DNA from 3 places in the Peribacillus asahii genome. Region 2 is predicted to be linked to each of the others. Evidence: riboswitches for the same ligand, from Rfam matches in the RefSeq annotation. Region 2 holds a riboswitch; each other region holds the start of a gene.
The links. A riboswitch is a leader RNA that binds a small molecule or an ion and turns the genes downstream of it on or off. The one in region 2 is predicted to bind lysine.

Region 1: another riboswitch for lysine. It lies ahead of BAOM_RS21025 (amino acid permease); the one in region 2 lies ahead of BAOM_RS18635 (aspartate kinase).
Region 3: another riboswitch for lysine. It lies ahead of dapA (4-hydroxy-tetrahydrodipicolinate synthase); the one in region 2 lies ahead of BAOM_RS18635 (aspartate kinase).

The regions. Positions count from the first base shown of each region.
Region 1 is NZ_CP026095.1:4,248,457-4,259,145, forward strand. Features, by position in the region: gene BAOM_RS20990 (3-hydroxyacyl-CoA dehydrogenase/enoyl-CoA hydratase family protein) at 1-1,814, opposite strand, end outside; gene BAOM_RS20995 (YuzL family protein) at 2,029-2,163, shown strand; gene rodA (rod shape-determining protein RodA) at 2,319-3,479, opposite strand; gene BAOM_RS21005 (metal ABC transporter permease) at 3,849-4,727, opposite strand; gene BAOM_RS21010 (metal ABC transporter permease) at 4,720-5,649, opposite strand; gene BAOM_RS21015 (metal ABC transporter ATP-binding protein) at 5,660-6,412, opposite strand; gene BAOM_RS21020 (metal ABC transporter solute-binding protein, Zn/Mn family) at 6,425-7,345, opposite strand; lysine riboswitch at 7,729-7,912, shown strand; gene BAOM_RS21025 (amino acid permease) at 8,090-9,541, shown strand; gene BAOM_RS21030 (glycoside hydrolase family 13 protein) at 9,595-10,689, opposite strand, start outside.
Region 2 is NZ_CP026095.1:3,778,079-3,788,767, forward strand. Features, by position in the region: gene BAOM_RS18600 (hypothetical protein) at 1-4, opposite strand, end outside; gene BAOM_RS18605 (hypothetical protein) at 93-347, opposite strand; gene BAOM_RS18610 (acyl-CoA thioesterase) at 606-1,067, opposite strand; gene sdhB (succinate dehydrogenase iron-sulfur subunit) at 1,263-2,024, opposite strand; gene sdhA (succinate dehydrogenase flavoprotein subunit) at 2,043-3,794, opposite strand; gene BAOM_RS18625 (succinate dehydrogenase cytochrome b558 subunit) at 3,856-4,464, opposite strand; gene BAOM_RS18630 (YslB family protein) at 4,840-5,292, shown strand; gene BAOM_RS18635 (aspartate kinase) at 5,346-6,578, opposite strand; lysine riboswitch at 6,698-6,874, opposite strand; gene uvrC (excinuclease ABC subunit UvrC) at 6,936-8,708, opposite strand; gene trxA (thioredoxin) at 8,931-9,245, opposite strand; gene BAOM_RS18650 (electron transfer flavoprotein subunit alpha/FixB family protein) at 9,418-10,395, opposite strand; gene BAOM_RS18655 (electron transfer flavoprotein subunit beta/FixA family protein) at 10,461-10,689, opposite strand, start outside.
Region 3 is NZ_CP026095.1:1,183,547-1,194,235, reverse strand. Features, by position in the region: gene BAOM_RS05950 (hypothetical protein) at 52-255, shown strand; gene BAOM_RS05945 (FAD-binding oxidoreductase) at 448-1,818, opposite strand; lysine riboswitch at 2,064-2,243, shown strand; gene dapA (4-hydroxy-tetrahydrodipicolinate synthase) at 2,370-3,263, shown strand; gene BAOM_RS05935 (hypothetical protein) at 3,441-3,650, opposite strand; gene BAOM_RS05930 (hypothetical protein) at 3,654-3,848, opposite strand; gene ssuE (NADPH-dependent FMN reductase) at 4,176-4,715, opposite strand; gene BAOM_RS05920 (LLM class flavin-dependent oxidoreductase) at 4,730-6,073, opposite strand; gene BAOM_RS05915 (ABC transporter substrate-binding protein) at 6,125-7,141, opposite strand; gene BAOM_RS05910 (LLM class flavin-dependent oxidoreductase) at 7,201-8,547, opposite strand; gene BAOM_RS05905 (ABC transporter permease) at 8,619-9,443, opposite strand; gene BAOM_RS05900 (ABC transporter ATP-binding protein) at 9,468-10,277, opposite strand.

The DNA of each region.
Region 1 (10,689 bases), 470 kb from region 2:
ATATACGTTTCCGTTGTGGCTTGAATCCGAGCGGCTGGTAATGATACTTCCGCTCCCCCCCCAAGTGTCATATTGAATGGTGCAGCTACTACTGGAACAGCACTATATTTAATTTTGAGCATCGCATTTTGGAATTGCCTAATGACGAAATCTAATTCAAAAATATTGTCATCTTGGGCTTCCATTAACATCATCGCGATATTGGCTCCAACGCAGAAGTTTTTACCTTGGTTTCCAATGACTAACCCTTTATAATTAGCTTCCGCTTCATCTACGGCGACATTAATCATTTGTACAATGTCTAGACCAATCGCATTGTTCGGTGAAGTAAATTCAAGTAGAATAACACCATCACCAATATCCATTAAACTTGCTCCACTATTTTTCTTAATAACCCCTTTTTGCTTTTTAATAGTCTGTAAATGAATGACCCTTGGATTTTCAATAACTTGTTTATAGCTACCGTTGTCGTAATAAGAAACAATACCGTTCTCTTCTTTATAAAAAGTTTCATGTCCGGCAGCTACAAAATCTTTTAGCCATTGCGGTACAGCGATTCCTTCTTGTTCTAAACGAGCTACAGACTGCGCTATCCCAATCGCATCCCATATTTCAAACGGCCCAGCTGACCAGCCAAATCCCCATTTCATCGCCTGATCTAAATCTACAATTGTTTCAGCAATTTCACCAAGTAGTTGAGCAGAATAAACAAGCGTTGGCATGACTATATTCCATAGCAGTTGACCTGCACGATCTTCGCTGTATACAAGCGCTTTCATTTTATTAGCAAACCCTTTTGTTTGCTTTGCTATCTCAATGGATGGTGCTTGTAATTTTTTTCTTTCTTCATACTGTAGTGTTTCAGGATTTAGCTCCAAAATTTCCTTACCTTTTTTCAGAAAAAATCCTTGCCCTGATTTGCTGCCTATCCAGCCTTTTTCAAGCATTTTCTGCATAAAATCCGGTGTACGAAAGACTTCTTGCTCATCGCCCTTTACTTGGTCATAAACATTTTTGGCAACATGTGCAAATGTATCCAGCCCAACGACATCAAGCGTGCGGAATGTCGCACTCTTCGGTCGGCCGATAAGCGGACCTGTGATAGAATCCACTTCTCCTACGCTGTAACCGCCTTTTAGCATTTCACGAACAGTCACGAGTAAGCCATATGTGCCAATACGATTTGCAATAAAGTTCGGTGTATCCCTTGCTTCAACAACACCTTTACCAAGCACATTTTCACCAAATTCCCTCATAAAAGCAAATACCGTGGAATCGGTTGCTTTCGTTGGTATAATTTCCAATAACTTCAAATAACGCGGAGGGTTAAAAAAATGCGTGCCAAGGAAATGCTTTTGGAAATCTTCTGAACGTTCCTCTGCCATCGCTTCAATAGAAATTCCCGATGTATTTGAAGAAACGATACTGCCCGGTTTCCGAAACTGATCCACTTTTTCAAATATGCTCTTTTTCACTGCCAAATTCTCTACAACGACCTCAATGACCCAATCAACATCTTTTAACCGTTCTAAATCATCCTCAAAATTTCCTGCTTCAATGAATGCTAGATTTTTTTTGGATGTTAACGGTGCTGGCTTTTGCTTTAATAGCTTTGAAAGCGCCGTTTGACTGATACGATTTCGAACGGATTTATCCTCAAGCGTTAGCCCTTTTTTCTTCTCATCCTCTGTGAGTTCCCGAGGAACCATGTCTAATAATAAAGTCGGAATGCCGATGTTAGCGAGATGTGCCGCAATCCCTGATCCCATAACTCCTGATCCTAAAACAGCAGCCTTTCGTATTTGTCGCACCAAGCTCATATCCCCCTTACGCAGTGTATTGAATGAATACTCATTCATTTTTCAAGCAAAAAAAAGCAAAAAAAAGTGAAAATCTTTTGTTACTTTTAATAATAGGATATTTATGTAAAATTTTCAATGATTAAACAGTAAATTTTTCAAGTTATTTTTTGATTATTTTCACACCAATTAGAAAACATAAAAGGAGTGATTACTGGAGGTGACAACAATTATGAAGCAGAAACATCAACCATCGAAAGCTGCTGTTAGTGCAGCCAGCGTCAAAGGCGATGCTGGACCTGGCGGAGAAAATCGTCATGGAAAAAATAAAGTAAACAGTCAAAATAACCAATTTAAAAAATAGGATAGCGTGAATCATGTAGTTTCAAGACTCATTACAAGTCTTTATCTAAACTAAAGGTTTGTTATAAGAAGATGTTGAGTTTTGGCTCCTACCGTTTTACCAACAATATTATTTAATAGAACCTAAATTAAAAAAGTCGACAAAAGTCGACTTTTTTAGAACATATATTTCTTATGATGATAACGAATACTGAAGATTAAGCCCATCGCCATCATATTTCCCATCAACGAACTACCTCCATAGCTAATAAAAGGCAGCGGAATCCCTGTAATCGGCATAACTCCGATTGTCATCCCAATATTTTGGAACACGTGGAACGTCAGCATACTAATTACACCGACACAAATATACGTGTAGAAATTATTTTTCGTTTCCATCCCTGTTTTCGTAATATGATACACCAATAGGAAAAATAAGCTAATCACAATACTAGAACCGATAAAACCATATTCTTCACCAATAACGCTGAAAATAAAATCGGTTTGACTTTCAGGTAAATATACCTCGCGTGAGCCAAGTCCTTTTCCAAATGTTTGACCTGAACCAATTGCAAGTAACGATTTAATTAAATGAAACCCTTCAGCACTTGAATAGTTATACGGATCCAACCAAGAATAGATACGTCCAAACTGATACTCTTTAACACCTAAATATTTCTTAATTAAATCAGGCTGCCATAAAATAAAATAAAAAATGGTAGAAATAAGCAAAACCGCTGTTGAAACAATCGGCAGCAATATTTTCCACGATATTCCTGAAATAAAAATCATCCCTGCCAAAATAGCACATAGTACAAGAGAGGTTCCTAAATCCGGCTGTTGCATAATGAGGAGTAACGGCGCCATAGTAACTAAAATTAATTTACCGAGCAGCCATAAATCCGTTTCAATTGTTTTCAACGAATTTTTCAAATGATGTGTGTGAATGACATTTGCAAGCGCCAAAATGAGGAATACCTTCATAAACTCCGAAGGCTGAATCGTACCAAACCCTGGGAATTTAAACCAACTTCTTGCTCCATTAATTCGAGGGACAATGCTTTCTGGCATAATGATGAGCATTAGGAGTACAAACAGCCCAAAGCCGTATGCATACCAAGATATTTTCTTTAATTGATCAGAGTCTAATGTAATGACTCCCAAAACAATCCCGACTCCAACCATATAAGAAATAATTTGTTTCAGTAAAAAGTTACTTGAATATTGTCCTGTTGATTGTGCACTATAAATGGCTACACAGCTTGTAATACACAGTAACAATAAAATGGTAACTAACCCAAAATCTATACGCGACGAAAAATTATTTTGTTCCTGCATACTAACTCTCCCCTAGCAAGGATCTTACTGTAGATATAAAGTAAAATAACACACTTACTCATTATACTTTATACAGTCAAAATCACAACTATATCGAAGGAGAAGTTATAAGAAAAGCGGAATCGGCTCGACCAGCTCGTGAAGAAAATAGGGAAAGACCCGGAAGGAGCCCTTTGCCTTTCAAGGGCTTTCATCTTTTTCACAGCGAGCTAGACATTAAGAAAAGCGCAAGCTCCTTAATTCTTCTTAAAAAACATAATGCCTCGCCCCTTAAACAGAAGCAGCTTATGTCCAGAAAGAACTAATCAGCTTACGCTAAACTTCAAAACTGTGAGCTAAAAATGACCTAAGTGAATACCCGTACATCATTTAGATGCTCTTAAATGAAACTTTACGACGCCAAACCCGGCTAATCAGCCCATGGCTCGGTGAGAATAGAAACGCTAAAGTAAAAAATAGCGCCGCAGCACATACCATACATCCAGAAATCGAAGCATCTAAAGCAGTCGCTACGTAATAGCCGACTACCGAGCTTAAAATGCCCACAACCATGCTGATTATAATCATTCGATGTAATTGATCTGTTAATAAATACGCTGTGGCAGCCGGAATAATAAGCATACCCACGACAAGAATCGCACCGACACTATCAAAAGCTGCGACCGTTGTTACGGAAACAAGGCTCATTAATAAGTAATGAAAAAACATCACGGGAATTCCCATTGCTGCTGCCAGCGCTGCATCGAATGAACAAATTTTAAACTGCTTAAAGAATACAAAGATGAGAACTATATTAATGAGGAAACTGCTTCCAACCATCCATATGGCCCTCGGGCCCATATCCTGACCTGCAATCGTCATCATATGCCACGGCGTATACGCAATCTCCCCATACAAAACATGTTCTAAGTCAAAATCAATTTGCTGCGTATACAAACTAACTAATAAAACACCGATAGCAAAAAGCGATGTGAATACAACACCAATCGCTGCATCCCCCTGAACACCTGAGTTTTGAAATAGTTGAATCAAAAAAACAGTTAATAGCCCAAGTAGCGCAGCTCCCATTAACATGAAAATAGATTCTCTTGATCCACTCCACAGAAACGCTAACACAATTCCAGGCAATACGGAATGACTAATCGCATCCCCCACCATCGCGATTTTTCTGACCACTAAAAAACAACCGACAACACTACAAGAACAAGCAACAAGTGCTCCAACAAGGATAATCCAAAAATCATTCATAGCGATGCACTCCTTGTTTTTGCAGTTTACGCATTAATTCATATTTCCGTTTCGTATCTCCCCTTCGCCAAAGCTTCGCTACCACGCCGCGATTCGGAGCAAATAATAAGGAAAGTACAAACCACCCCGTTGCCGAAAGAACAATCAGTGGACCGGTGGGTAAATTGTTCACAGTTGCGCTGAGCAGCGTACCACTTATTCCACTTACCATACCAAACACACCAGATAATATCACCATTACATGTAATCGCTCTGTCCAATACCTAGCTGAAACAGCTGGTGTGATGAGTAAAGCTGCCATCAATACAACGCCAACCGCTTGAATTCCAGTCACAACCGCTCCAACAATTAATAGCATAATGATATAATCCAATAACAAGACAGGTAAACCGATTCCCTTTGCAAAACCTGGATCAAAAGATAAAAGTTTAAATTCTTTAAAAAACAGCGTACAAACTAAGATTAAAACAAGCGACACCCCCATCATCACATACACATCGGTCATGACCATAGAGGCCGTCTGTCCAAACAAAAATTTATCCAATCCACTCTGATTTCCGTAAGAACTTTGTTGAATTTGTGTTAATAAAACAATACCTAATCCAAAGAAAGAAGATAATACAATCCCAAGCGCCGAATCTTGCTTAATTCGACTATATTTTGTTAATACACTAATGAAGAATACCGCAATCATCCCAGCAATAGCTGCTCCAAAAAGAAAGAAAGAAATCGATTTAACCCCGGTTAAAATAAAAGCGATACAAATACCCGGAAGCGCTGCATGAGCAAGTGTATCTCCAAGTAAAGACTGTTTTCTAAGATAAGCAAAGCTTCCAATAACACCACTACTTAAACCGAGCAAAAGCGTTCCAAGTAAAATCCACTGTGTGTTCGGGTCACGAAGGACCTCTAATATACTCATTGATTCCACCTCAATTTATTAACAATCCTGATTGTGAATCAGATAAAATCGCAAGTTTACCGCCGTACGTTTTTTGTAAATGCTCCGGAGTAAACACCTCTTCTGTCGGTCCTATTTGAATAAGCTGTTTATTCAGTAGAATCGTCCAGTCAAAATACTCTTTTACTGTTGAAAGATCATGATGAACGACAAGCACCGTTTTGCCACTCTGCTTTAGCTCCATAAGCAATTGAATAATCGCTTTCTCTGTTGCTGCATCCACACCAACAAATGGTTCATCCATAAAATATAAATCGGCTTCCTGCGCCAAAGCTCTTGCTAAAAAAATTCGTTGCTGTTGCCCGCCTGATAGCTGACTAATTTGTCGATTTGCATAATCAACCATCCCTACTTTGTCTAAGCACTCTAACGCCTTTTGCTTTTCCGCCTTGCCAGGGCGCTTTAGCCATCCTAAGTGGCCGTAACGCCCCATCATCACAACATCTAAAGCATTCGTCGGAAAATCCCAATCAACAGATTCACGCTGCGGCACATAGCCTACGTTTTTTCGCATCGCTCTATATGATTTTCCCTGAATCGTTACTTTCCCGGAAATGCGCGGAACAAGTTCTAAAATTCCTTTAATTAAAGTGGATTTCCCTGCCCCATTTGGCCCGATAATCCCAATTAACTTACCTTCTGGTACTTCAAAAGAAACAGATTCAATAACTGGCTTTTTATGATAAGCAATTGTAAAATCTTCTACCTTTAATACATTAGGCATCCAAACCCCTCCTTATTTCAACGCATTTACAATCGTATCGGTATTGTGACGCACCATTCCAAGATACGTTCCTTTTTCTGTTCCTTTTTCTCCCATTGCATCTGAGAATAATTCTCCTCCAATTTTCACAGTATGCCCTTGCTTTTCAGCCCCTTGAATAACGGCTTCGATTGCTTTTTTAGGAACACTCGTTTCTACGAAGATCGCTTTAATTTGTTTTTCTACTAAGTAATCACGTAAATCTGTGACATCTTTAGAACCGTATTCGGATACGGTATTCATTCCTTGCAGCCCTTTCACTTCTAATCCATACGCTGCACCGAAATAGCCAAATGCATCATGCGCTGTAACAAGTACACGTTGTGATTCTGGAATCGTATTGATTTCAGATTGAACATATTCATGTAGTTCTTTTAATTTCTCAATATATGCTTCATAATTTTTTTGGTAACTTTCTTTATTGGCTGGATCTTCCTTTATTAATGCTTCATTGACCGTATCGGCAGCTTGCATCCACAGCGTAACATCAAACCAAATATGCGGATCATATTGCCCAGCCTTTACTTCATGCAGTTCTTCCTTAGCAATATCTTTAGAAACCGCAATCGTCGTTTTTTGCTCGCCCATTTGCTCAAAAATCTCTTCCATTTTCCCTTCAAGATGAAGACCGTTATATAGAATCATATCTGCCCCATCAAGTGTCTTGACATCTCCTTGAGTTGCTTTGTATAAATGCGGATCGACTCCTGACCCCATCAAACTTGTCACCTCGACATGCTCTCCGCCAATATTTTGAGCTAAATCTCCAATCATTCCCGTTGTCGCCACTACTACAAGCTTGCCCTCCGTTTGATTATCCGTCTCCGTTGAACACCCGACTAATAAAAGAAAAACAAACATAACACTCGCCATTGACTTCCATATGAATTTCATAAACATCCCCCTTTTTCGTGTAGTTATAAATGTTTCCTTAATGCAAAAATAAGAATAAAAAAATACAGATTGAACCACTTTTGATGGTCAAGCACTAAAAAGTTTCCTTAGGTAAACTTATTTTATAATATACATAATTTATATGCAAAAGTGCAACCCTTTTTTACTTTTTTATTGAATTACCTAAATGATTTATATTCCAGAATAATAATAGAATGCTTTGAGAAATCAGTTGAAAATATTCACAAAACAGCTATTTATATTGAATATTCAGAAAACTGAAATCGTAACTATAAGCCATTTCCAATAAGTTATCATTGCACTATTTAAATCACTAGATTATAATTCTACTATAATAAAAAAATGCATATTTCCTCATTAACCGATGGGGTAGAGGCTGCGGCTTATAAAAGTAGAACGAGTGAGATACAAGAATATCAATGACTTCGTTTAAAAGGATAAGTTGCCGAAGCAAGACGATTTTCTTGGGGTCATCTTGCTGGTGGTGTGACCGAATAGGCACATTACTGTCACGTTGCTGAAACAACGTGGGGAGCTATCTTCGGAAGGATTACACGGGTTTATAGAAAACAGCCGTCGATCTTTCGATGGCTGTTTTTTTTATACTTTAAGAAAGTTTAACTTCTCTTAAATATAAAAAAGACATCGACTTTCGCCATTAGGAGCGATAATTCGTGTTTTTCTAATGTCCTTTCCTTCTAATTTAAAAGGAGTGTTACATGTATGAAAAATTCAAACTTATCAACACCCCCTTCCCAATTAAAACGGAATCTAAAAGCTCGTCATTTAATGATGATTTCTTTAGGTGGAACAATTGGGACTGGTTTATTCCTAGCTAGTGGAGGAGCTATTCATCAAGCTGGACCTGGCGGAGCACTTGTTGCATATGCAGCTATTGGGCTTATGGTGTACTACTTAATGACAAGTCTAGCCGAAATGGCCGCCTTCATGCCAGTTGCAGGTTCATTCCGCGTATACGCATCTAAGTTCGTTGATCCATCCTTTGGCTTTGCCATTGGCTGGAATTACTGGTATAACTGGGCCATTACAATTGCTGCAGAACTAGCGGCCGTTGTTCTTATTATGAAGTTCTGGTTCCCGGACAGCCCGTCTCTTCTATGGAGCGGATTGGCACTAGTGATTATGTTTTTATTCAACTACTTATCCGTTAAAGGCTTTGGGGAAGCGGAATTTTGGTTTGCCATGATTAAAGTTGTAACGGTTGTAATCTTTATTGTTACCGGAATCCTTATTATTTTTGGCATTATGGGAGGAAACGATCCAATCGGGTTCTCTAACTTCGTGGCAGATGGTGGTCCATTTAACGGTGGATTTTTCGCAATCCTTGGTGTATTCATGGTTGCCGGATTCTCTTTCCAAGGAACTGAACTGCTTGGCGTAACAGCAGGAGAAAGTGAAGCCCCTGAGAAAAATATTCCTAAAGCTATTAAATCCGTATTCTGGCGCATTATTTTATTCTATATTTTAGCCATTCTAGTTATTGGTATGATTATTCCATTTACAGATGCCCGTCTGTTAAGTGATGACGTTGCGGTTAGTCCATTTACACTTGTATTTGAAAGAGCCGGTCTTGCTTTCGCTGCTTCTGTTATGAATGCAGTCATTCTAACATCTGTATTGTCCGCTGGAAACTCTGGTATGTACGCATCTACGCGTATGCTTTGGGATTTAGCCCGCGATGGAAAGGCACCTAAATTCCTTGGTAAATTAGACAAACGCGGCGTTCCTGTGAATGCCCTTATTGTCACAGCATTAGTCGGTACACTTGCTTTCTCCGCTTCTTTATTTGGAGATGGCGTCGTTTATATTTGGCTATTAAATGCTTCGGGTATGGCTGGTTTTGTAACATGGGTCGGAATTGCTATTGCTCATTATCGATTCCGTAAGGCTTACATTGCTCAAGGACATAGTTTAGATGATTTACCATATCGTGCAAAAGGATTCCCGTTCGGCCCAATATTAGCATTGGTTCTTTGTATCATCATCATTATTGGACAAGGATATCAAGCGTTCTCAACGGACGGAATTGACTGGAATTCTATGCTTGTCTCGTACATTGGCTTAGTCCTATTCTTCATTGTATGGATTGGGTATAAAATTAAACATAAAACAAAATTAATTCCTCTTGAGGAATGCGACTTTAAAGCTGAATAATATTAAAGAAAGAACCTGATATTGTATATCGGGTTCTTTCTTTATAGGTTCTACTATAGATAATACACACGGCATTCATAAGGGCGTAGTGGAGCCTCGTTTATTTCATCCTCATTCCTCTGATTATAATTACTAATTAATAGCTTAGCTGATTTGTGAATAAATTCTTTCGGTAAGAAAAAGTCAGCCGCATTAGCTGTGAAATTACAAAGTACAAGCAGCTTTTGTTCTCCTAACGTTCTCGTATACGCAAAAATACGTTCGTCTTCTGGAAAAAGCAAATCATAACGACCATAGACAATAATGCTATATTTCTTTCGCAATCCAATTAATGTTCGATAATAATAAAAAATGGAGGCTGGATTATTAATAGATTCTTCGGCATTAACTTGTAAATAATTAGGATTTACTGCAATCCATGGAGTACCCGAGGTAAAACCTGCATGCTTAGAGTGATTCCACTGCATCGGTGTTCTCGCATTATCACGCCCGCGAGCATGAATAGCAGCCATCATCTGATCATGTGACCATCCTCGGCTGTATACGAGCTCGTGATAAGCATTGATTGTTTCAATATCTCGATATTCATCTAACTGATGAAAGGCCACATTGGTCATCCCAAGTTCCTCCCCTTGATAAATATAGGGAGTGCCCTGCATCATATGAAGACAAGTAGCTAACATTTTGGCACTAACTTCTCGATACATGCCATCATCACCAAATCGAGAAACGGCTCGTGGCTGATCATGATTATTCCAATACAAACTGTTCCAGCCATCCTCCTCTAACCCCTTTTGCCATTTCGTTAAAATATGTTTCAAATCAGTCAGCTTCCACGGACCATTGCTCCATTTCCCTTCTGGTCCTCCTCCTAAATCGACATGTTCAAATTGAAATACCATTTGTAATTCATTCCGCTTTTGCCCTGTATACAATTTCGCTTGATCTGGATTAACTCCAGGTGCCTCACCAACTGTCATAATATCGTAATGCGCCAATACTTCCCGATTCATTTCTTGCAAAAACTCATGAGACCAAGGGCGATTCATAATATAAGGACTACCGTCTCCATACTGTTTTCCTGGATACACATATCCATCTGGAAAAGCAGGGTCCTTGGAAATCAAGTTAATAACATCCATTCGGAA
Region 2 (10,689 bases):
GCACTATACTCCCTCCCTTTTTCTTATTGGTTCTGTTAAATAACGTTATTGATTAGCATAGCCTTCTTATCATGCTGATTTTGTAACATCAGCTACAGCATCCAAAAATTGAAGATAATACTCCATATTCCTTTGGAAGATGTCAGCAATAAGACAATATTCTCTAACAGAGTATTGACATCAAGTGTCGGTATATAAAAATACGAAATATTATAAAGCAACCATTGATTATCGTCTAAGTCATTAAGAAATTGGTTAAAACTGCTCTCTCCCTCTTCCCTAAATACACTCATGCTTCTAACTGCTTCTACATTTCCAGCATTACTAATGCAAATCAAATGCTTCATCCGATAATGCAAATTCTCCTGTCTCTATTCGTTTATTATTAAAAGAATAATAGTCTAGCATCATACTGGAAATTTCATATCAGCACATTTTTCTTTACTTATACTAAAATACCTACGATATTTTATTGTAAGTAAAGAACGGAACAACTTCAAACAATTTTCAAGCATCTCTCAGAAACAGCAACAACGAACCAGGACTATCCAATCAAAAAAATCTCCTAGAATTCTTTTCCTAGGAGATTTTACATATGACTATTCTCACTCTACTTCTTGAAATTGTCCTAATATCGCTTTCACTTCTTCACTCCAAGGAAGGGATCTCCCAGTAGCTTTCGAAATTTGAACAATTGCTCCCCTGCCCGTATAGCAAACTGAGCCGTCTTCTCTTGTAATCATATAATGAAGATCCACAGACGACGTACCGATTTTGGCTGCCTTAACGTGCACATATAAGTGTTCATCAAAAAACACTTGTTGAAGATAATCACATTGCAAATCAGCCACAACAATGATGGCATCATCGTTTGCCTCTAACCATTTTTGCATTAAGCCTAAATGCTTAAAGTATTCCATTCTTGCTTCCTCAAAATATGTGAATGTAATCGTATTATTTAGATGACCGAACATATCTGTTTCCGAAAAACGAACCTTTACCTCTTGCTTAAAGGAAAAACTAGTTTGCCACTGTTCAAAATTTTCAATATATGAGATTCTACTCAAAATGCTGCCTCCTCTTATTCAATGAATGGTTATTCATTCATTTTAAAGCAAAGTGTATATAATTGAAAGATTTTTACATAATATACCTAAATTTCATTAAACAGCCTCACTCACCTTGCCACCATAGAGCTAGCATGAAAATACGCAAAAAAAAGAACCTATATCATAAGATACAGGTTCTTTTCATACGATTGATTAAACTTGATCGCTTCCGAAGAAGTTACGGAATGATTGAATTGCAGTATCACGGTTAAGAGCTGCAATCGAAGTTGTTAATGGAATACCTTTTGGACAAGACTGTACGCAGTTTTGTGAGTTACCGCAGTTAGCAAGTCCTCCATCTGTCATGATTGCATTTAAACGTTCTGCTCTGTTCATCGCACCAGTTGGATGAGCGTTGAATAAACGAACTTGTGATAATGGTTGTGGTCCAATAAAGTTTGAGCTGTCGTTCACATTTGGACATGCTTCTAGACATACACCACAAGTCATACATTTAGATAATTCGTAAGCCCATTGACGTTTACGCTCTGGCATACGAGGACCTGGTCCAAGATTGTACGTTCCATCGATTGGAATCCAAGCTTTTACTTTTTTCAAGTTGTCGAACATGCGGCTACGGTCAACTTGAAGGTCACGAACAACTGGGAAAGTACGCATTGGTGCAAGACGAACAGGTTGTTCTAATTGATCAACAAGTGCTGTACATGATTGTCTTGGTTTTCCATTGATAACCATTGAACAAGCTCCACATACTTCTTCCAAACAGTTCATATCCCAAGCAATTGGAGTTGTTTGTTTACCGCTTTTTGTTACAGGATTACGACGAATTTCCATTAATGCTGAAATTACGTTCATATTAGGACGATACGGTAATTCAAATTCCTCATCATAAGGAGCTGAATCTGGTGTATCTTGACGAGTGATGATAAAACGTACAGTTTTAGTTTCAGACATTTGGTGTTCTCTCCCTTCTTAATGTGTAGTTGTGTAGTCGCGTTTACGAGGTGGAACTAGCGACACATCGATATCTTCATAATGGAATGCTGGCGCTTGATCTAGACCTTTGAACGTAGCCATTGTTGTTTTCATGAAGTTCTCATCATCACGCTCTGGGAACTCTGGTTTGTAGTGCGCTCCACGGCTTTCGTTACGGTTTAAGGCACCAATTGTCATAACACGAGCTAATTGCAACATGTTTTGTAATTGTCTAGTAAATGCAGCACCTTGGTTGCTCCATTTAGCAGTATCGTTAATGTTGATGTTTTTATAGCGTTCCATCAACTCAAGAATTTTGTTATCTGTTTCTTTCAATTTATCATTGTAACGAACAACCGTCATGTTATTCGTCATCCATTCTCCAAGCTCTTTATGAAGAACATAAGCATTTTCTGCACCGTCTAATGACATGACGTTATTCCATTTCTCTTGCTCTTGTTTTACATAGCCGTCAAACAATGAAGAAGGAAGTGCGTCCGTTGTTTTCTCTAAACCTTCGACATATTTAGCTGCATTTGGTCCAGCTACAGATCCACCATAGATAGCGGATAGAAGAGAGTTAGCTCCTAGACGGTTCGCACCGTGTTGAGAGTAATCACACTCACCAGCAGCAAATAGACCTTTGATATTTGTCATTTGGTCATAATCTACCCATAATCCACCCATTGAATAGTGAACCGCAGGGAAAATTTTCATTGGAAGTTTACGTGGATCTTCACCCATGAATTTCTCGTAAATTTCAATGATACCACCAAGTTTAATATCAAGTTCTTTAGGATCTTTATGTGAAAGATCAAGGTAAACCATGTTTTCCCCATTGATACCTAGCTTATCGTTTACACATACGTCGAAGATTTCACGAGTCGCGATATCACGAGGTACTAAGTTTCCGTATGCTGGGTATCTTTCTTCTAAGAAGTACCAAGGTTTTCCGTCTTTATATGTCCATACTCGTCCACCTTCACCACGAGCAGATTCACTCATTAGGCGAAGTTTGTCATCACCAGGAATCGCTGTTGGGTGAATTTGAATGAACTCACCGTTCGCATAGTTAACACCTTGTTGATATACGATAGATGCTGCTGAACCTGTGTTGATCATGGAGTTTGTAGATTTACCAAAGATAATTCCTGGTCCACCGCTCGCCATAATAACAGCGTCAGCAGGGAATGCTTTGATTTCCATAGAAGCTAAGTTTTGAGCAACAACTCCGCGTGCTGTTTGTTGTTCATCGATTACAGCTCCAAGGAACTCCCAACCTTCATATTTCGTTACAAGACCTTCTACTTCATAACGACGTACTTGCTCGTCCATCGCATAAAGTAATTGTTGACCAGTTGTTGCGCCAGCAAATGCTGTACGGCTATGTTGTGTTCCACCAAAACGACGGAAGTCAAGTAAACCTTCTGGTGTACGGTTAAACATAACGCCCATACGGTCAAACATATTGATAATTCCTGGTGCTGCTTCACACATCGCTTTTACTGGTGGTTGGTTCGCTAAAAAGTCCCCACCGTATACTGTATCATCAAAGTGGATCCATGGAGAATCCCCTTCACCTTTTGTATTAACTGCTCCATTAATACCGCCTTGGGCACATACAGAGTGAGAGCGTTTTACAGGAACTAGTGAGAATAACTCAACCTGTTTCCCCATCTCTGCCGCTTTAATCGCAGCCATTAAACCTGCTAGTCCGCCACCGACGATAGCTATTTTACCTTTACCCAATCTTGTCACTCCCTTATTTCCATTATCCTTATAATCCTCTTGCTCTTAATTCATTCGCTTATCATACAAAAGCGAAAATTGCGCTAACACCAATGTAAGAAAGTGCAACAAATACTACTAATGTAACATAAGTCATGATTTTTTGTGATTTAGGTGTAATTGTTAATCCCCAACTAACTGCAAATGACCATAATCCATTAGCAAAGTGGAAAATCGCTGAGATAACCCCCACAATGTAGAATGCAATCATAAATGGACTAGAGAAGATTTCAGCCATCATGTCAAAGTTAACTTCTGCTCCTAAAGCCTTTTGAATTCGAGTTGCCCAAATGTGCCAAACAAGGAAAATTAAAGTGATAATTCCAGTTACACGTTGTAACATGAACATCCAGTTACGGAAGAACCCGAATCTTCCTAAATTGTTTTTAGCTGTAAAAGCAATATAGATTCCATAAACAGCATGAAAAATTAATGGTAGATAGATGACAACCCATTCTACCACTATCAACATTGGCACATATTCAATTGCATGAGCCGCAGTATTGAAAGTTTCCTCTCCTTTTGTTGCCATAAAGTTCACTGATAGATGGAAGATGAGGAATAACCCGATTGGAATTACCCCAAGAAGTGAATGAAGCCTACGATTTCCAAACTCACGATTTTTTGCCACTAAGTGCCCCCCCTTAATTTGTGAAAAATCATGCTCAGATAAATTGGTGGCTACCTTTTATCCTCGCACAAATGCAAGCATAGAATTTTCCCTATACTTTTTTACAATTATGTGACACCACTATTTTACTCCTCACTTGTATGTGCGTCAAGAAAACGGATACAAGATTTCTTTTTTTCACGATAGAAATTCATGATAATCTACCAAGGTAAATTCTAAATTATCTAAATTTTTACAAAAATTATTATTATAGGTATCTATATCATGAAATAGTATGTTAATATTTTCCAATAATTTCCGAAAATATTTTAAAAAATAGTACAGCATCAAAATGAAAATTGTTTATAATAGATTTACAGAAAGAGGCGATTCACAATGAAAAAAAATCTCGCAGAAACTTTAGAAGACTCTGTAATAAACGAACTTCAAATTCCTACTTTTGGCTATGAACTCATTCGAGAAATTGTCTTAGATAATATCCTCGGACAAGACTCCTACCAAATCCTTTATTGGACTGGGAAACAGTTAGCTAGAAAGTTCCCTTTGAGTAGTATGGGTGAAGTGGTTGCATTTTTTCAAAGTGCTGGCTGGGGTGATTTAATCATCGAAAAAGAAACAAAAAATGAAATGGAACTCACCTTAACCGGAGAAATTATCAATCGCCGCCTAGAGCTCTATTCGGACTGCCATTTCCAACTAGAAACTGGATTCCTCGCTGAGCAGAGCGCCCTTCAAAAAAAATGCAGCAGTGAAGCAGTTGCTGAAATTAAAAAACGCGCAAAAAGAGTCATTTTCACGGTTCAATGGGATCCAAAAGATCCACTTTAATCGTGCTGTAAAACAGACTTACGATAAAGTAAGTCTGTTTTACACCTCTTTAATTAAGCTAACGTTTTTGAATGGGCACCTAAGTTGAAGGCAACATGCAGAGCTTCTACCGCTTTAACCATTTCCTTTTCATTGATAACGGTTGACACTTTAATTTCTGATGTACTAACCATTTTCACCTGGATTCCCGTGTTCGCCATCACTTCAAACATTTCAGCTGCGACTCCAGGGTTTGAGACCATACCTGAACCAACGATTGATACTTTCGCTAAGCCATCTTCTGTTTCGATTCTTTCAAACTCAAGGTTCGGTTTATTACTTTCCAATACTTGAAGAGCTTCTTGAAGAGCCTCACTTTTAATTGAAAACGAAAGATTTGTTGTCTCTTCAGATGTCATTGTTTGAATAATGATATCTACGTTAATATGATGCTTTGCAAGCGTTGTAAAAATGGTTGATAAAGTGCTAAGTGTACGCGGTAAACCAAACACCGTCACACGTGTAATTTTATCTTCAAAAGCAATACCTCTTACAATTAAATTTTCTTCCATTGTTGCTTCCTCCTCAATAATCGTCCCTGATTCTTTCTCCATACTAGAACGTACTTCTAGTGGAATGTGGTAATTTTTGGCAAACTCTACCGCACGTGGGTGAAGTACGCCAGCTCCTAAATTTGCAAGTTCTAACATTTCATCATATGAAATCGATAAGAGCTTTCTCGCCTCTTTAATATAGCGTGGGTCCGTCGTAAATACGCCGGTTACGTCCGTATAAATGTCACAGCGTTGCGCTTTCAGTGCTGCAGCTAGTGCAACAGCTGTTGTATCTGAACCTCCGCGCCCTAATGTCGTAATGTTCCCTTCCTCATCTACCCCTTGGAATCCAGCAACGACAACCACTTTCCCTGCTTGTAATTCCGCTTCCATACGTTTTGTATCAATTTGTAAAATGCGTGCATTGCCATGGACTGCTTCCGTTTGGATTCCTGCTTGCCACCCTGTAAATGAAATCGTTTGCTGACCTTGCTCAAGTAAGGCCATTGTTAGTAAAGAAATCGTAACCTGCTCACCTGTTGACAGCAGCATATCCATTTCACGCTTACTTGGATTATCTGTAATTTCCTTTGCCATTGTTACCAATTCATCCGTTGTTTTGCCCATCGCTGACACGACGACAACGACATCGTTCCCTCTCTCTACTTCTTCCATGACCCGTCTTGCCACATTTTTAATTTTTGTGACATTTCCGACGGATGTACCGCCAAACTTCTGTACAATAATTGGCATATTCATTCATCCTCTCTGTTGTTTACACTAAACTGAATTTGATATGTACAAGCACAAAAAAAGCAACGAGATATATCTCATTGCTTTGTCCGCGAAAAATACTATAAATACGGCAAATACAGTGAGATAGCTCTCCAGGAAATTCTTCCTGACAGTCTGCCATTTATTCAATGTCAAACCAGAAAAACAAAGTATGAGTTTTGTTTTCCTTCGGCGATTTCCCCTTTCAAAACCTTTCACAGAAGCTCATACTTCTCTAGGTTTCTACTCTTGAATCTCGCACCTCTATCAGCACTCTTTAATTGTCATGTTCAAAATTCTTCTTGAGTATAGCATAGAGGAGAAAGTGAATCAAGTTCATTTCTGAAATTTTTGGAAGATGGCCTCTGCTACTTTTTCGGGCATACCTGCTTGAACAAGCTCTTCAATAGAGGCTTCTTTTATTTTTTTTAGCGAACCGAATGATTTAAGCAATTGCTTACGCCTCTTCTCACCAACTCCTGAAATATCGTCAAGCTGTGAATGAATCGCATTTTTCCCACGAAGTTGCCTATGGAAGGTTATCGCAAATCGATGCACTTCATCTTGAATTCGCTGCAATAAATAAAACTCCTGACTCTGTCGGTCAAGTGGAATAATTTCAAGCGGATTCCCTATCATCAATTCAGATGTACGATGCTTCTCATCCTTTACTAGACCAGCTAACGGTATATCGAGGCCTAATTCATTCTCCAAAATATCCCTAACCGCTTCAACATGTCCTTTTCCCCCGTCAATAATGATTAAATCCGGTAGTGGCAGCCCTTCTTTTAACACACGTGAATATCTTCTGCGTACAACTTCCCGCATCGATTCATAATCATCCGGCCCTTGCACCGTTTTAATTTTATATTTGCGGTATTCTTTTTTTACTGGCTTCCCATCTATAAATACAACTAGTGCAGATACAGGATTTGTTCCTTGAATATTGGAGTTATCAAACGCTTCAATACGATGAGGTGTATAAATTCCTAACTGCTTTCCTAAATTCTCGACAGCCTTTATGGATCGTTCCTCATCTCGTTCAAGAAGAGAGAATTTTTCGTGTAGTGCTAATTTAGCATTTTTATTCGCTAAATCAAGCATGTCCTTTTTCTGACCACGTTTTGGTTGAATAATTTTCACATTGAGAAGACGTTCCGCTAGGTCTGCCTCAACTGTCTCTGGAATCAAAATTTCCTTCGGCTTTAAGTGATGATCCATTTCATAAAAACGGCCTAAAAAGGTAAGCAGTTCTTCCTCTGGTTCATTATAAGCTGGAAAAAGCGAAACATCACGTTCAATTAATTTCCCCTGACGTACAAAAAACACCTGCACACACATCCAACCCTTATCATAGGCAAACCCAAAAATATCGCGATCTGTAAAATCATTCGTCATCATCTTTTGCTTTTCCATCGTAACATCAATATGAGCAATTTGGTCACGTAACTCCTTTGCTCGCTCAAAATCTAATTCTTCAGCAGCGGCATGCATGCTCTCTGTTAACGCCTTCTTTATTTCGACATGTCCGCCATTTAAGAAACGATTGATTTCATCTACAATTTGCGTATATTGTGCTTGCTCTACCTCCTTCACACAAGGAGCAAGACACTGACCTAAATGATAATAAAGGCATACCCGATTCGGCAGCGTATCGCATTTACGAAGCGGATAGATTCGATCAAGCAGTTTTTTCGTTTCAGTAGCAGCAGTCACATTGGGATACGGACCAAAATATTTCCCTTTGTCTTTTTTCACTTTCCTTGTAATAAGAAGGCGAGGATGCTTCTCTGCTGTAAGCTTAATAAATGGATACGTTTTATCATCCTTCAACATAATATTATATTTTGGATCGTATTGTTTGATTAAGTTCAACTCTAAAATAAGAGCTTCAATGTTGGAGGATGTGACAATGTATTCAAAGTCTTCAATTTCATTTACAAGTCGTAACGTTTTCCCATCATGTGAGCCTGTAAAATAAGAACGCACACGATTTTTAAGAACTTTTGCTTTCCCGACATAAATAACTGTCCCTTGACGGTCCTTCATTAAATAACAGCCAGGTTGATCTGGAAGAAGGGCTAATTTATTCTTGATTTGCTGATTCATGAACTCCCCCGCCTTATTATTTCTTCTTGTTATTACTATACAGGAAATACTCCTATCTTAAAAAATAACATCTACATTGTGAGAGACTAAAAACAAAACTTATCACCTGTAATAGCGAAAGTTAGTGTCTTTTCTTAATAGTTTAATCCTTAAAAACGATTAAACTTTCTTAAAGCAAAAAAAAATCTCCAAGTCTCAGACTCGAAGATTTCTTTGCAATCATTAAGCGTGTTTAGCAAGAAGTTCAGCTAAAGCTTCTTTTGGTTGGAAACCAACTACTTTATCGACAGCCTCACCGTCTTTAAGAACGATTAATGTTGGAATACTCATAACACCAAATTTACCAGCTGTTTCTTGGTTTTCATCAACATCCACTTTAACGATTTTCGCTTTACCAGCGATTTCACTATCAAGCTCTTCAAGAACAGGAGCAATCATTTTACAAGGTCCGCACCACGGAGCCCAAAAATCAACTAGAACAACACCTTCGTTTGTTTCAGTTGCAAAAGTTTGATCAGTTGCATTTACAATAGCCATTTATAAAATCCTCCTCATATTTACTCAAATAATCAAAAACAGTATACCATTGATGATTACGTTCGTGCTATTAATTTGCTTCATCGCTAATTTCCCCAAAACTATCTATGTATATGTACACAAAAAGATATTCATCAGACGAGCCGATGAATACCTTTTGTATTTCTATAATTTAAGCGTTTACTTTTAACTTCTTAAATTCTTCTGTTAAAAGTGGAACGACTTCAAATAGGTCACCAACAATACCGTAGTCAGCAACATTGAAGATGTTTGCTTCTGGATCTTTATTAATAGCAACGATTACTTTTGAGTTAGACATTCCTGCTAAATGTTGGATAGCTCCGGAAATCCCACATGCGATATATAAATCCGGTGTAACAACTTTTCCAGTTTGTCCAATTTGTAAAGAGTAATCACAATAATCTGCATCACAAGCACCACGAGAAGCCCCAACTGCTGCACCAAGAACTTCTGCAAGTTCTTTTAATGGTTCAAAGCCTTCTGCACTTTTCACACCACGACCACCAGAAATGATAACTTTTGCTTCTGAAAGATCTACACCTTCACTTGCTTTTCGAACAACATCTTTAATAATTGTACGTAAGTCTGTAATATTCGCAGACAGTGTAACAACATCCCCTGAACGAGACTCATCTTTTTGTAATGGTTCAATGTTATTTGGACGAATCGTTGCAAAAACTAAACCGCCTGTGACAATTTTCTTCTCAAATGCTTTACCAGAATAAATCGGGCGAGTAAACACAGTGTTTCCGCCTGCTACTTCAAGAGCTGTAACATCTGAGATTAAGCCTGCTTCTAATTTTCCAGCTATTTTTGGTGCTAAATCTTTTCCTAATGAAGTATGTCCAATAATTAAACCATCTGGATTTTCTGCTTCAATCACAGCAAGCAAAGCCTGTGAGAAACCATCAGAAGTATATTGAGCTAGTTTAGCATCTTCTACAACGACCACTCGGTCTGCACCATACTGAATTAACTCCACTCCTAAAGCTTGAACGCTTTCTCCAATTAACACACCAACTACTTCTCCGCCGTCTGCAGCAACTTTTGCGGCACCAATTGCTTCAAATGATACATTTCTTAGTGAACCGTCTCGAACTTCTCCTAATACAAGAAACTTGCTAGCCATTATAAAAACCTCCTGCGCTCTTTTTTATCTATTCACTCGTCTGTTTATTTCAAAATCTCTAATAATTAGATGACTTTTGCTTCACTGCGTAATAATTGAACAAGTTCACCAACTTGTGCAGAAATGTCACCACTTAGTACTTTTCCTGCTTCTTTTGTAGGTGGTAAAAAGATTTCGATTGTTTTTGTTTTCGCTTCCACATCATCTTCTTCTAAATCTAAATCATCTAATTCTAATTCTTCAAGCGGCTTTTTCTTCGCTTTCATGATTCCTGGTAAAGAAGGATAACGTGGC
Region 3 (10,689 bases), 2.2 Mb from region 2:
AGCATGTTGGCATTAACAACATTAAGTATGTTCAAAGGATTATTTATGCCGTTGGCTGCTGTATTAATTATTATCCCAATGATTGTCGCCATTATAACTGTACACAGAAAAAATGGTTTGTTTTCAGATAAGGGTGGAATAGAATATAATCTGGTATTAATCGCTATCGCATCGGGCATCACTTTAACTGGTTCTTTATCTTTAGATGCACTCTATGATATCGATTTTTTGGTCCGTTTAATGTTTTCACATTGAAGAAACCTTTAACCACAAAATAAAACCAGCACAAATGACTATGCTGGTTTGCTACACAATATTCATTTAGAAGTTTCCTGCAACCTTTTCTAAACCAGTTTCAATGATTTCTTCTGCTCGGTCAGGATACTAATAACAACTGTTTCTGAATCTGTGGTTCCCCAAGCTTGAACATACTTAACAGCCAATAGATTATCCTTGTGGATTAATGTTATGGTTATGACGGAATCTATTACTTGGATCGTACGTTTTCTTTACCTCTACTAAGCGCTCGTAGTTTTCTTGAAATGCATTAGTCGTTACATCGTCGCTTACACCGACTCCATTAAGATATGAGGCATTTTTGTAGGAAAATGGGAGCAGTCCTCCATATACGGAATCTATCCATTGTTTACATACAGCATCGTCTCCAGCCATAGCCATTACATCAACCAACAGGACAAACTTTGCATTTCGGATGGCAAATGGAGTTGCATGAACAGGTACTCGATTCATTTTTCCGCCAAGTGCCCATAGCTGAACAAGGATGCTTGGAGCCGGCGCATTGTCTATTTTATAGAGGAGCTGCTCAATGACTGTATCATCCAATTCATCAAAGAAAAGAGAGCTTCCATAAACAGGTACGGTTTTTGGCACCATTGGGTCTAGCTTCTTTTGGAACGCTACAAATGGCACTACTCCTGTTTGATCAACAATTGGTTCTGCTAACTCGCGAAGCGGTTGAATAACTGTTTGGCCTTCTTTCGCATCACCTGCATAGATTCCTAAAAGCATGATTACCTTTTTATGATGTAAAAATTCAGGTAAAAACGGGGCAGGCGGCAGAACAGCAGCTGTTATATTAAGAGAAACTGCTTCATCAGGAGCTTGAGCCAAAAATTGTTGAGCTTTGTTTAAGATGTCTTTTGCATCCTTAAAATCGTACATCACATCCAAAGCCAACACTTCTGGACCTACGGCATGCAAGGCAAACTCAAATCTAGTGACGACCCCAAAATTTCCGCCGCCTCCGCGAATTGCCCAAAATAAATCTTGATGATTCTTTTCATTAACCTCAAGCACAACACCGTCCGCTGTTACGACTCTTGCACCAACAAGATTGTCACAAGTTAACCCATACTTCCCTCTTAAATAACCAATACCGCCATTTAGAGCTAACCCGGCAACACCTGTTTCGGAAACCGTCCCAGTAGGAACTGCCAGTCCATACTTTTGAGTTTCAAGATCTATATCTCCAAGAGTAGCTCCACCTTCTACAACAGCCACTTGTCTCTTTTCATCTACTGTTACTTTTCTCATGTGTGATAAGTCGATCATTACCCCATCATCACAAACAGCAAGGCCGGCTACATGGTGTCCTCCACCGCGAATCGAAATAGATAATTCATTTTCCTTCGCAAACTGTACAGCTGCAATCACATCATTTTCTGACTCACAAACTACTATTGCGGCTGGTTTTCTATCAATTACAGCATTCCAAACCCTTCTTACTTCATCATAACGCGCATCATTTGGACGTATTAATCGGCTGCCTACATGCTTCTCAAGGGTACTATACATCATGTAATCACTCCTATCTTTTATATTTGAACACTAGTTCATTGTTACCATATAATAGTACCATTATTTGGTTGTTTTTCCACAAAATTCTGTAATCATAATTACACCAATAGTCATATTCTCAAACTAGTTGACATAGATTCTTCAAAAAGTAAAAGGGACAAACACTAACTTTTCATTGCAATCAAGTAAAAAAACTGGTATCATCTAACATAATTAAATATTCACTTATTTCAATATTCTTTTGAAGTAAGGATAGAGGAGCAAAGACCATAAGTACGCACTGGGAGGATGATGAGATCCAATGACGATTGCGAAAAGGGGAATTTGCCGAAGTGGAAAGAATCTCATATTTCTTGAAGCTGGTTCTGTTATTGAATAAATACAGAACTGTCATATAGGAAACTATATGGAGGGCTATCTTACGCACAGAAATAATTTTTGTTACATATTGTTTCTACTGCAGCAGCGAAGCCCCGTTGTTGCTTTTTCGCGTTTATCGTTAATCGCCCTTCTCCCTCTATATAAAAATCATTAAAGGACGTGGAGAAGTAATGAATTTCGGACAAATTTTAACTGCAATGGTAACCCCATTTGATCACAATGGTGAGATTGATTTTAATGCTGCAAAAAACTTAATCAATTATTTAATTGACAATGGTACAGACGGTTTAGTAGTTGCGGGTACAACTGGAGAATCCCCTACATTAACGACGGAAGAAAAAGTCGAATTATTCAAATTTGTCGTTGAAGTTGTGAATGGAAGAATTCCTGTTATTGCTGGTACTGGCTCTTATAACACTAAAGCCTCTATCGATTTAACGAAGCTTGCAGAACAAGCAGGGGTCGATGGAATTATGCTTGTTGCTCCATACTACAATAAACCTTCTCAAGAGGGATTATATCAACACTTTAAAGCAATTGCTGAGTCAACGTCATTACCGGTTATGCTGTATAATATACCAGGACGCAGCGTTGTCAATATTTCTGTTGAAACTGTCGTTCGCCTTGCACAGATTCCAAATATTGTTTCCATTAAAGATGCAAGCGGCAACTTAGATGCGATGACTGCAATTATTAGCCAAACACCGGAAGATTTTTCATTGTACAGCGGTGATGATGGTTTAACTTTGCCGGTATTATCGATTGGCGGCACGGGAGTAATCTCAGTTGCTTCTCACATTATAGGCAATGAAATGCAAGCAATGATTGAAAATTTCAAAAATGGGAAGCTTCAAGAAGCTGCTCTAGCTCACCGCAAACTTCTCCCAATTATAAAAGCACTATTTGCTGCACCAAATCCATCACCGGTAAAAGCAGCATTAAATCTAAAAGGGACCAATGTTGGCGGCGTTCGCTTACCAATCATTCCTCTAAACGATGAAGAAACAAGTGCCTTAAAACAAGCACTGCAAGTACTGAATGTAAAAGAAGAAACGATTTCTTAAAAAAGTTTTTTAATAAATGAAAGTTTTGAATCATCTATGCGAAATCCAAAAAGGGACTGACCTCCCATATCACATTACTGTCTGGGAGATTAGCACTCGTATCTTACTTTATTTATTAAATGAAAGTAAAAAATGACGTGTAAAATGGTACACGTCATTTTTATACTGGTTACTTTTTCACCTTGTCGCACTTCCAGTATTTAAAAAAGTAAGAGTTGCAGTTATTTCATGTACACCATTGACTAAAATCATAATCCTATTGGTTCCTGAATTTAGATTCGTATTTGAAATGGGTCTAGGAAAATCAAACTCTATCGGAACGCCTTGTACAAAGGTTCTTACAGTATCAGACCTATATAACGAACCAAACGTTGTTGTTGCACCCATTGCTCATGTTGCTCCTGTTGAACCCGTTTCTCCTTTAAATATATTTACCTCAACTTCTTGTTCAACTATTAATTTTTTATTATCTTCTATGACTTTTTGTTTCTTCTTAACTTTAACGCAATTACATTTCCTCCCGCCACATTTAGAACAGTGTACTTTAACTTCTTGCTCTATTTTATTTTTTCTATTATTATCCAAACGTTTCACATCTTTCCCAAATTATTACTCACACACTATGTAACTGTCATTAAATTTGATTAGACAAATATCTATAAAAAATCGTAAACCCAAGTTTTTTATACAATTATCGAACTTCTTTAGAAACAAAAAGCATTTATTACTTGTACCCATGCTAAACGTATCAAAAAAGGACGTCGGTTTAAATTCATCAACGTCCTTAACTAAAACTCTATAACTTTCTTGTAACTTGAATATCTTAAAGAACTTTTATTTAAAAAGGTTTTATTATTCTAAGTACAATTTTCTAAAATAAACCTTTTAACCTTATCGTATAAAGTACTTTACTTAAACTAATCTACTAATCTTTACATTAAGCAGCTTTTGTAATTCTGCGGTTAATCGCTGCTCCGCTTCAGCCTCAATACGGAAACCGCCTGTTGCTAAACGTTCAATTTGCTGATCAATAACATAGACCGGATTTAAAATTTCAGTTGCACCTAGTACCGATAATACTGGCTTTAATGCATATTCAATGGCTAAAAGATGACCAAACGAGCCACCTACTGCCAAAGGTACAACGATTTTTCCCTCTAATGCTTTTTGCGGCAATAAATCTAAATATGTCTTTAAAATACCTGTAAAAGAAGCTTTATAAATAGGCGTTAAAATGACAACAATGTCTGCTTCTGCTACTTGCTGATTAGCACGCTGAATGTCCTCGCTTGCAAAGTTTGCTGTAATTAAATCCGTTGCTGGCAGCTCATGTACATAAAGCGAATGGAAGTTGATTTCCTCTTGCTCAAAAAATCTTTCCACCTTTTGTTGAATAGCTGTTAAACGAGATTTCTTTGTATTGCCTCCATTAATAATCACTGCTTTAGTCATTTGCATTCTCTCCTTTACTTACCTGTTATTTGTGCCGTTTTTTTAGATGGATGTACAGGTACTGAAAGTCCTAAATTTCCACGTAATGTATCGCTCTCATATTCAGTGCGGAATAAACCTCGACGCTGTAGTTCCGGGATTACGAGTTCAACAATATCGTTCAAGCCATCCGGGAAAGTTGGTGGCATAATGTTAAAGCCATCTGCGCCTTCATTTAAGAACCACTCCTCTAATTGATCTGCAATCTGTTCAGGTGTTCCAACGATTTCCCGGTGACCGCGTGCCCCCGCAATACGCTCATAAATTTCACGGATTGTTTGTAAATTTTCCCGTTTTGCAATGTCACGAATGATATTGTAGCGAATGCGCGGATTCGTTTCATCTTCAATTGTGCTAAACTCCGGCAGCGGAGCATCCACATCATATCCTGATAAATCAATATTGGTGAAATTCGATAAATAGGCTAGACCTACTTCTGGTAAAATACGGCTATTCAGCTGTCGCTGTTTGGCAAGTGCCTCTTCCTCCGTTTTAGCCACTGTAATAAATACACCAGGCATAATTTTTAAATCCTCAGGCTTACGGCCATATTTAGCTAGGCGCCCTTTTACATCACGATAGAAAGTCTGAGCCTCTTCAAGTGTTTGCCATGCTGTAAAAATAACTTCCGCCGTTTTTGCCGCAAGCTCTTTTCCAACTTCGGACGATCCAGCCTGCACAATGACCGGATGGCCTTGCGGTGTCGATGGCGAATCCAGCGTCCCTTGTACCTTAAACCATTCCCCCTCATGATTAACCGGGTGCACCTTGTCTATATCTAAAAACCGACCTTGTTCCTTGTCGATAACAAGTGTCTCGTCTTCAATCGAAAACCATAGCTTCTTGACAACATCCACAAATTCCTCTGCACGTTCATAGCGGAGCGCGTGCTGTAAATGTTTTTCTTTACCAAAAAGGAGTGATTCACTGTCGTTTGCTGAAGTGACTACATTCCAAGCCGCCCGGCCTTTTGATAGATGATCAATAGCACCAAATTTACGCGCTACATGGAACGGTTCGTTGTATGTAGTTGTCAATGTAGCGGTTAATCCAATATTTTTCGTAACTGCTGCAAGCGCTGAAATAATAATGACTGGATCGAGCTTCAATCCCGATGATGAATTTTCTAAAATAGATTGACCAAATACATCCGCAAAAAACACCATATCGAATTTACCGCGCTCAGCCGTTTGGGCTAATTCAATTAAATAATCTAAATCCAATGTTCGATCCGCTCCTGAAGAAGGGTGACGCCAGCTCGCAACATGATGTCCAGGCAAATTGAAAAACGCCCCTAATTTCATTTGTTTTTTCGTCATAACAACAACTCCTATTTGTCATATTCATTTAATCGGAATTTTACAAAAAAATTATTTAGCAAACGGGTTATATTCGTTTGTATATAAATCTTCCGCCTTCACTTGACCTTCTTTTAGTTCACCATTTCTGACAAGCCAATCAATCCAAACATCATACTCGGATGGTGTAATGACACCGCCTGTTTCCGCAATTCCTGTACTCTTCCAATATTTAAGGTTATCAGTCGTTTCTTTTCGCCCGCGCTCATTGATAATTTTCTCAAAGCGTGCAATGACTTCTTCCCTAGGTGTTGTTTGTGCCCATTCAATAGCCTTGGCAACCCCTTCCGTAAATTGCTGTACAGTATTTGGGTTATCCTTGATATACTGCTCTGTAAAGAAATAATCACCTGCCGTAAACTCCGAGCCAAACACATCAATGTCTTTAAATAATTCTACAATTCCTCCCGCTTCTAGAGCTCGATCTCTTGCAATACTTGCAGTACCACCAAATACAGCCGCATCTAGTTGTTTATTTCGCAGCGCTTGTTCTGCATTCGACATCGGAATGGTTACTAGTGTCACTTGTTCAATTTCTTTTTCAGTTAAGCCGCTTTGACGTAAATAATCTTTGATAACAAACTCCGCATGAGCCCCTAAAATATTCACGCCCACTTTTTTACCAATTAAATCTTTCCCCGATTTAATCGGACTCCCCTCAAGTACATAAGCACCCATATACGTATTTTCATCACTGCCATAAGAACCAACGACGGACTTTAATTTTACATTTTTTGAATAAGATTTAATAATAGCTCCATTAAATGCGGCCCCAAAATCTATTTGTTTTGTCGACGTTAATTGAATGCTTTCCGGTCCACCAGTGCTATCACCTATATAATCCAACTTTAAATCTCCTAAATAGCCTAAATCCTCTGCTAGTTCAGGAAAGCCCACGATACCTGGCGACCCTTGATATTGCAGTACTGTATCTTCTTTAGAATCAGCAGCTGTCTTATTATCTGAACAGCCTGTTAAAATACTGCCGATTACACCGGTTGCTAAAATAAATGAAGCTAATTTTTTCATAATTGCTCTCCCCACTTCAATTCAATAAGTCGCCTATTTTTTCAGCGCTAAATTCTGCTCTATTTTCCAGCTCTTTGTATCTGCTTTTTAGACGGACTTACAGGTACTGAAAGTCCTAAATTCCCACGCAGTGTATTGCTTTCATATTCTGTACGGAATAAACCGCGTCTCTGTAATTCTGGAATGACCAGTTCCACAATATCATGAAGACCATCCGGGAAAGTTGGTGACATCACATTAAAGCCATCCGCACCTTCATTTAAGAACCATTCCTCTAATTGATCAGCAATTTGTGCCGGTGTACCAACAATTTCTCGATGACCGCGTCCCCCCGCAATATGCTCGTATACTTCGCGTAATGTTTTTAAATTTTTACGTTCCGCAAGAGTGCGAATAATCGTATAACGGATTTGTGGATTCGTCTTATCGTTAAACTCTACACTTTCAGGAAGTGGTGCCTCTGCATCGTATCCTGTTAAATCTACACCAAAGAAATTTGATAAGTATTCAAGACCTATCTCAGGTGAAATGTAGCTATTTAATTCTTTTCGTTTAGCAATCGCTTCTTCCTCTGTTTTCGCTACTGTAATGAAAACACCCGGCATAATTTTTAAATCTTCAGGTTTGCGACCATATTTTGCAAGGCGTCCCTTCACATCACGATAGAAAGCTTGTGCCTCTTCAAGTGTCTGCCAGGCTGTGAAAATAACCTCAGCCGTTTTTGCCGCAAGTTCCTTCCCTGCTTCTGAAGAGCCTGCCTGCACAATTACTGGATGGCCTTGCGGTGTCGCTGGCGAATCCAACGTTCCTTGCACTTTGAACCATTCGCCCTCATAATTGACTGGATGAACCTTCTCTAAGTCTAAGAACTTCCCTTTCTCCTTATCGATGACAAGTGCCTCTTCTTCAACGGAAAACCATAACTTCTTGACAACATCTACAAATTCCTCAGCTCTTTCATAACGCTGTGCATGCTCTAGATGCTTTGCTTTACCGAATAATAATGACTCTCTTTCATTGGAAGATGTCACTACATTCCAAGCTGCCCGCCCTTTTGACAGATGATCAATGGCACTAAATTTACGTGCTACTTGAAACGGTTCATTATAAGTTGTTGTTAACGTTGCCGTTAAACCAATATTTTTTGTCACTGCTGCAAGTGCTGAAAGAATAATAAGTGGATCCAGTTTTAAGACCTCAGTGGCTAGCCTTTCTGAAGGTGTTTGACCAAATGTATCCGCAAAGAAAATCATATCGAATTTTCCACGCTCGGCTGTTTGCGCTAATTCCGTTAAATAATCTAGATCGAATATACGATTTGCCGCTGTTGAAGGATAACGCCAGCTCGCTACATGATGCCCAGGCAAGTGGAAAAATGCACCTAATTTCATTCGTTTTTTTGTCATATTACCAACTCCTATTTATCTTATTGTTTTAGTTAGAATTAATGTAAAAAAATAATAGAATCACTTACAAATCATAGATTTACTGGCTGCTTCCATTTTGAAAATTTACGCTCAAGCATGCTTAAGCCTTGATTGATGAGTAAGCCTAACAAAGCAATCGTTAAAATACCTGCGTACATTTCAGGAATTTGGAAGTTGTATTGTGAATACGTAATTAAATAACCTAACCCTTCTTTTGCTCCGACCATTTCTGCTGCGATTAACACTAAAATCGCTCCTGTTCCTGCCATACGAATCCCTGTAAAAATAGTTGGAACGGATGCTGGTAAAATCACTTTAAGAAATAGTTGATAAGAAGAGAGATTCATCGAACGCGCTGATTTAATTAATAATGGATCTACGTTTCCTACAGCAGCAATGGTGTTTAAGAGAATCGGCCATGTGCAGGCGAATAATACAATAGCAATTTTGGACGTTTCACCGATTCCTAGCAGCAACATAAATACCGGAAGCAAAGCTAATGCCGCTGTATTTCTGAACAATTCTAACACTGGATTTAATAATTCTCTTGCTAATGGATACCAACCAATCATCAACCCTAATGGAATGGCAATCAGCAATGCTAACCCAAACCCACTCACTGAACGGGTGATACTCGCCATAAAATGAGCAAAAAGCTCACCTGATATAACCATATTCCACCAAGAGATCACTACACTAGAAAATGTCGGAAAGAATGCCGGATCTACTAAGCCAATTCGTGGTGAGATTTCCCATAGTAAAAATAATGCCACTAATACAATAGACTGTTTGAAAACCTTTTGTAGGCTGGAAAACACAAACAGTTTTGGTTTTCTCGGCTCTACAGCTGACTGTATAGATTTTATTGTCTCCATAAGTATGACTCCTCTCTATTCTAGTTAAATATGAGCACCTTGGTATTCATGTTCATGCAGTAAACTCCAAACTTCATGACGCGCTTTCACAAAATCAGGATGGGAACGAATATCCGCATCCTCTAAACGTGACTTAAGCGGAATATCCACAATCGTTTTCACCGTACCAGGCCCTGGTGTCAACACGACGACACGTTCGCCTAAATAGACTGCCTCATCGATACCATGTGTAATAAAAATAATCGTTTTCTTCGTTTTCTCCCAAATACGCAAAAGTTCACTTTGCAGGGATTCACGTGTTTGGGCATCAAGTGCTGCAAAGGGTTCATCCATCAGTAAGACATCTGGATTAAAAGCTAGACTTCTAGCAATCGCTACACGCTGCTTCATTCCCCCGGATAGTTCATGTGGATAACGATCCGCAAAATGACTAAGTCCAACTAAAGCAAGAAAATGCTCGGCTCGTTCTCTTCGTTCGTACTTTGGAACACCCTTTGCCTCTAAGCCAAATTCAATATTGCCGCGTGCTGTCTTCCATGGAAATAGGGCATATTGCTGAAAGACAATACCGCGATCCAGCCCTGGGCCTGTAATTTTTTCACCATCAATTAAAATGCGTCCGCGTGTTGGCATTGATAAGCCGCCTAGTAAATCAAGCAAAGTTGATTTGCCGCAGCCACTTGGACCTACTAATGTTAAAAACTCGCCTTCTTTTACCGTAAAACTTAAATCCTTTACTGCTGTAAATTCTTGCATTACACCCTTTTGTTTCGTATCACGAACCGTAAAAGTTTTTGTGACACGTTCAAATCTAATTTTCTCAGTACCTGTCAATGAGCTCACCCCACCCTTTTTATAATTAAACACATAAGAATAGTAGGTTTATAGTTATAGCAATCCTTCTAATTAGTTACCTTAGCTTAGATTACTAGTGGAAGCCGACTCGTTTAAGCAAAAAAGGCTCAGGTGACAACGACTATCGTTTATCATCTGAGCCTCCGGTTAACCAGTCAGCATCTGCTATGTATTTAACTTTGTCCTACTCAATCGATCCTATTTTAACGATACACTTAAAAGTAGGAGTTTTTTGTAGGTTTAATACCAACTAAACTTATAAACTTAATTTATCACATAAAAATAGAATGTCAATGATATTTTTAAAAAATTTCGCCATATTCACTTAAAAATGGAAAACGAGATTTTCGACCTACTTCCTGTTTTTATGCAATAAAATGACCCAAGCCTA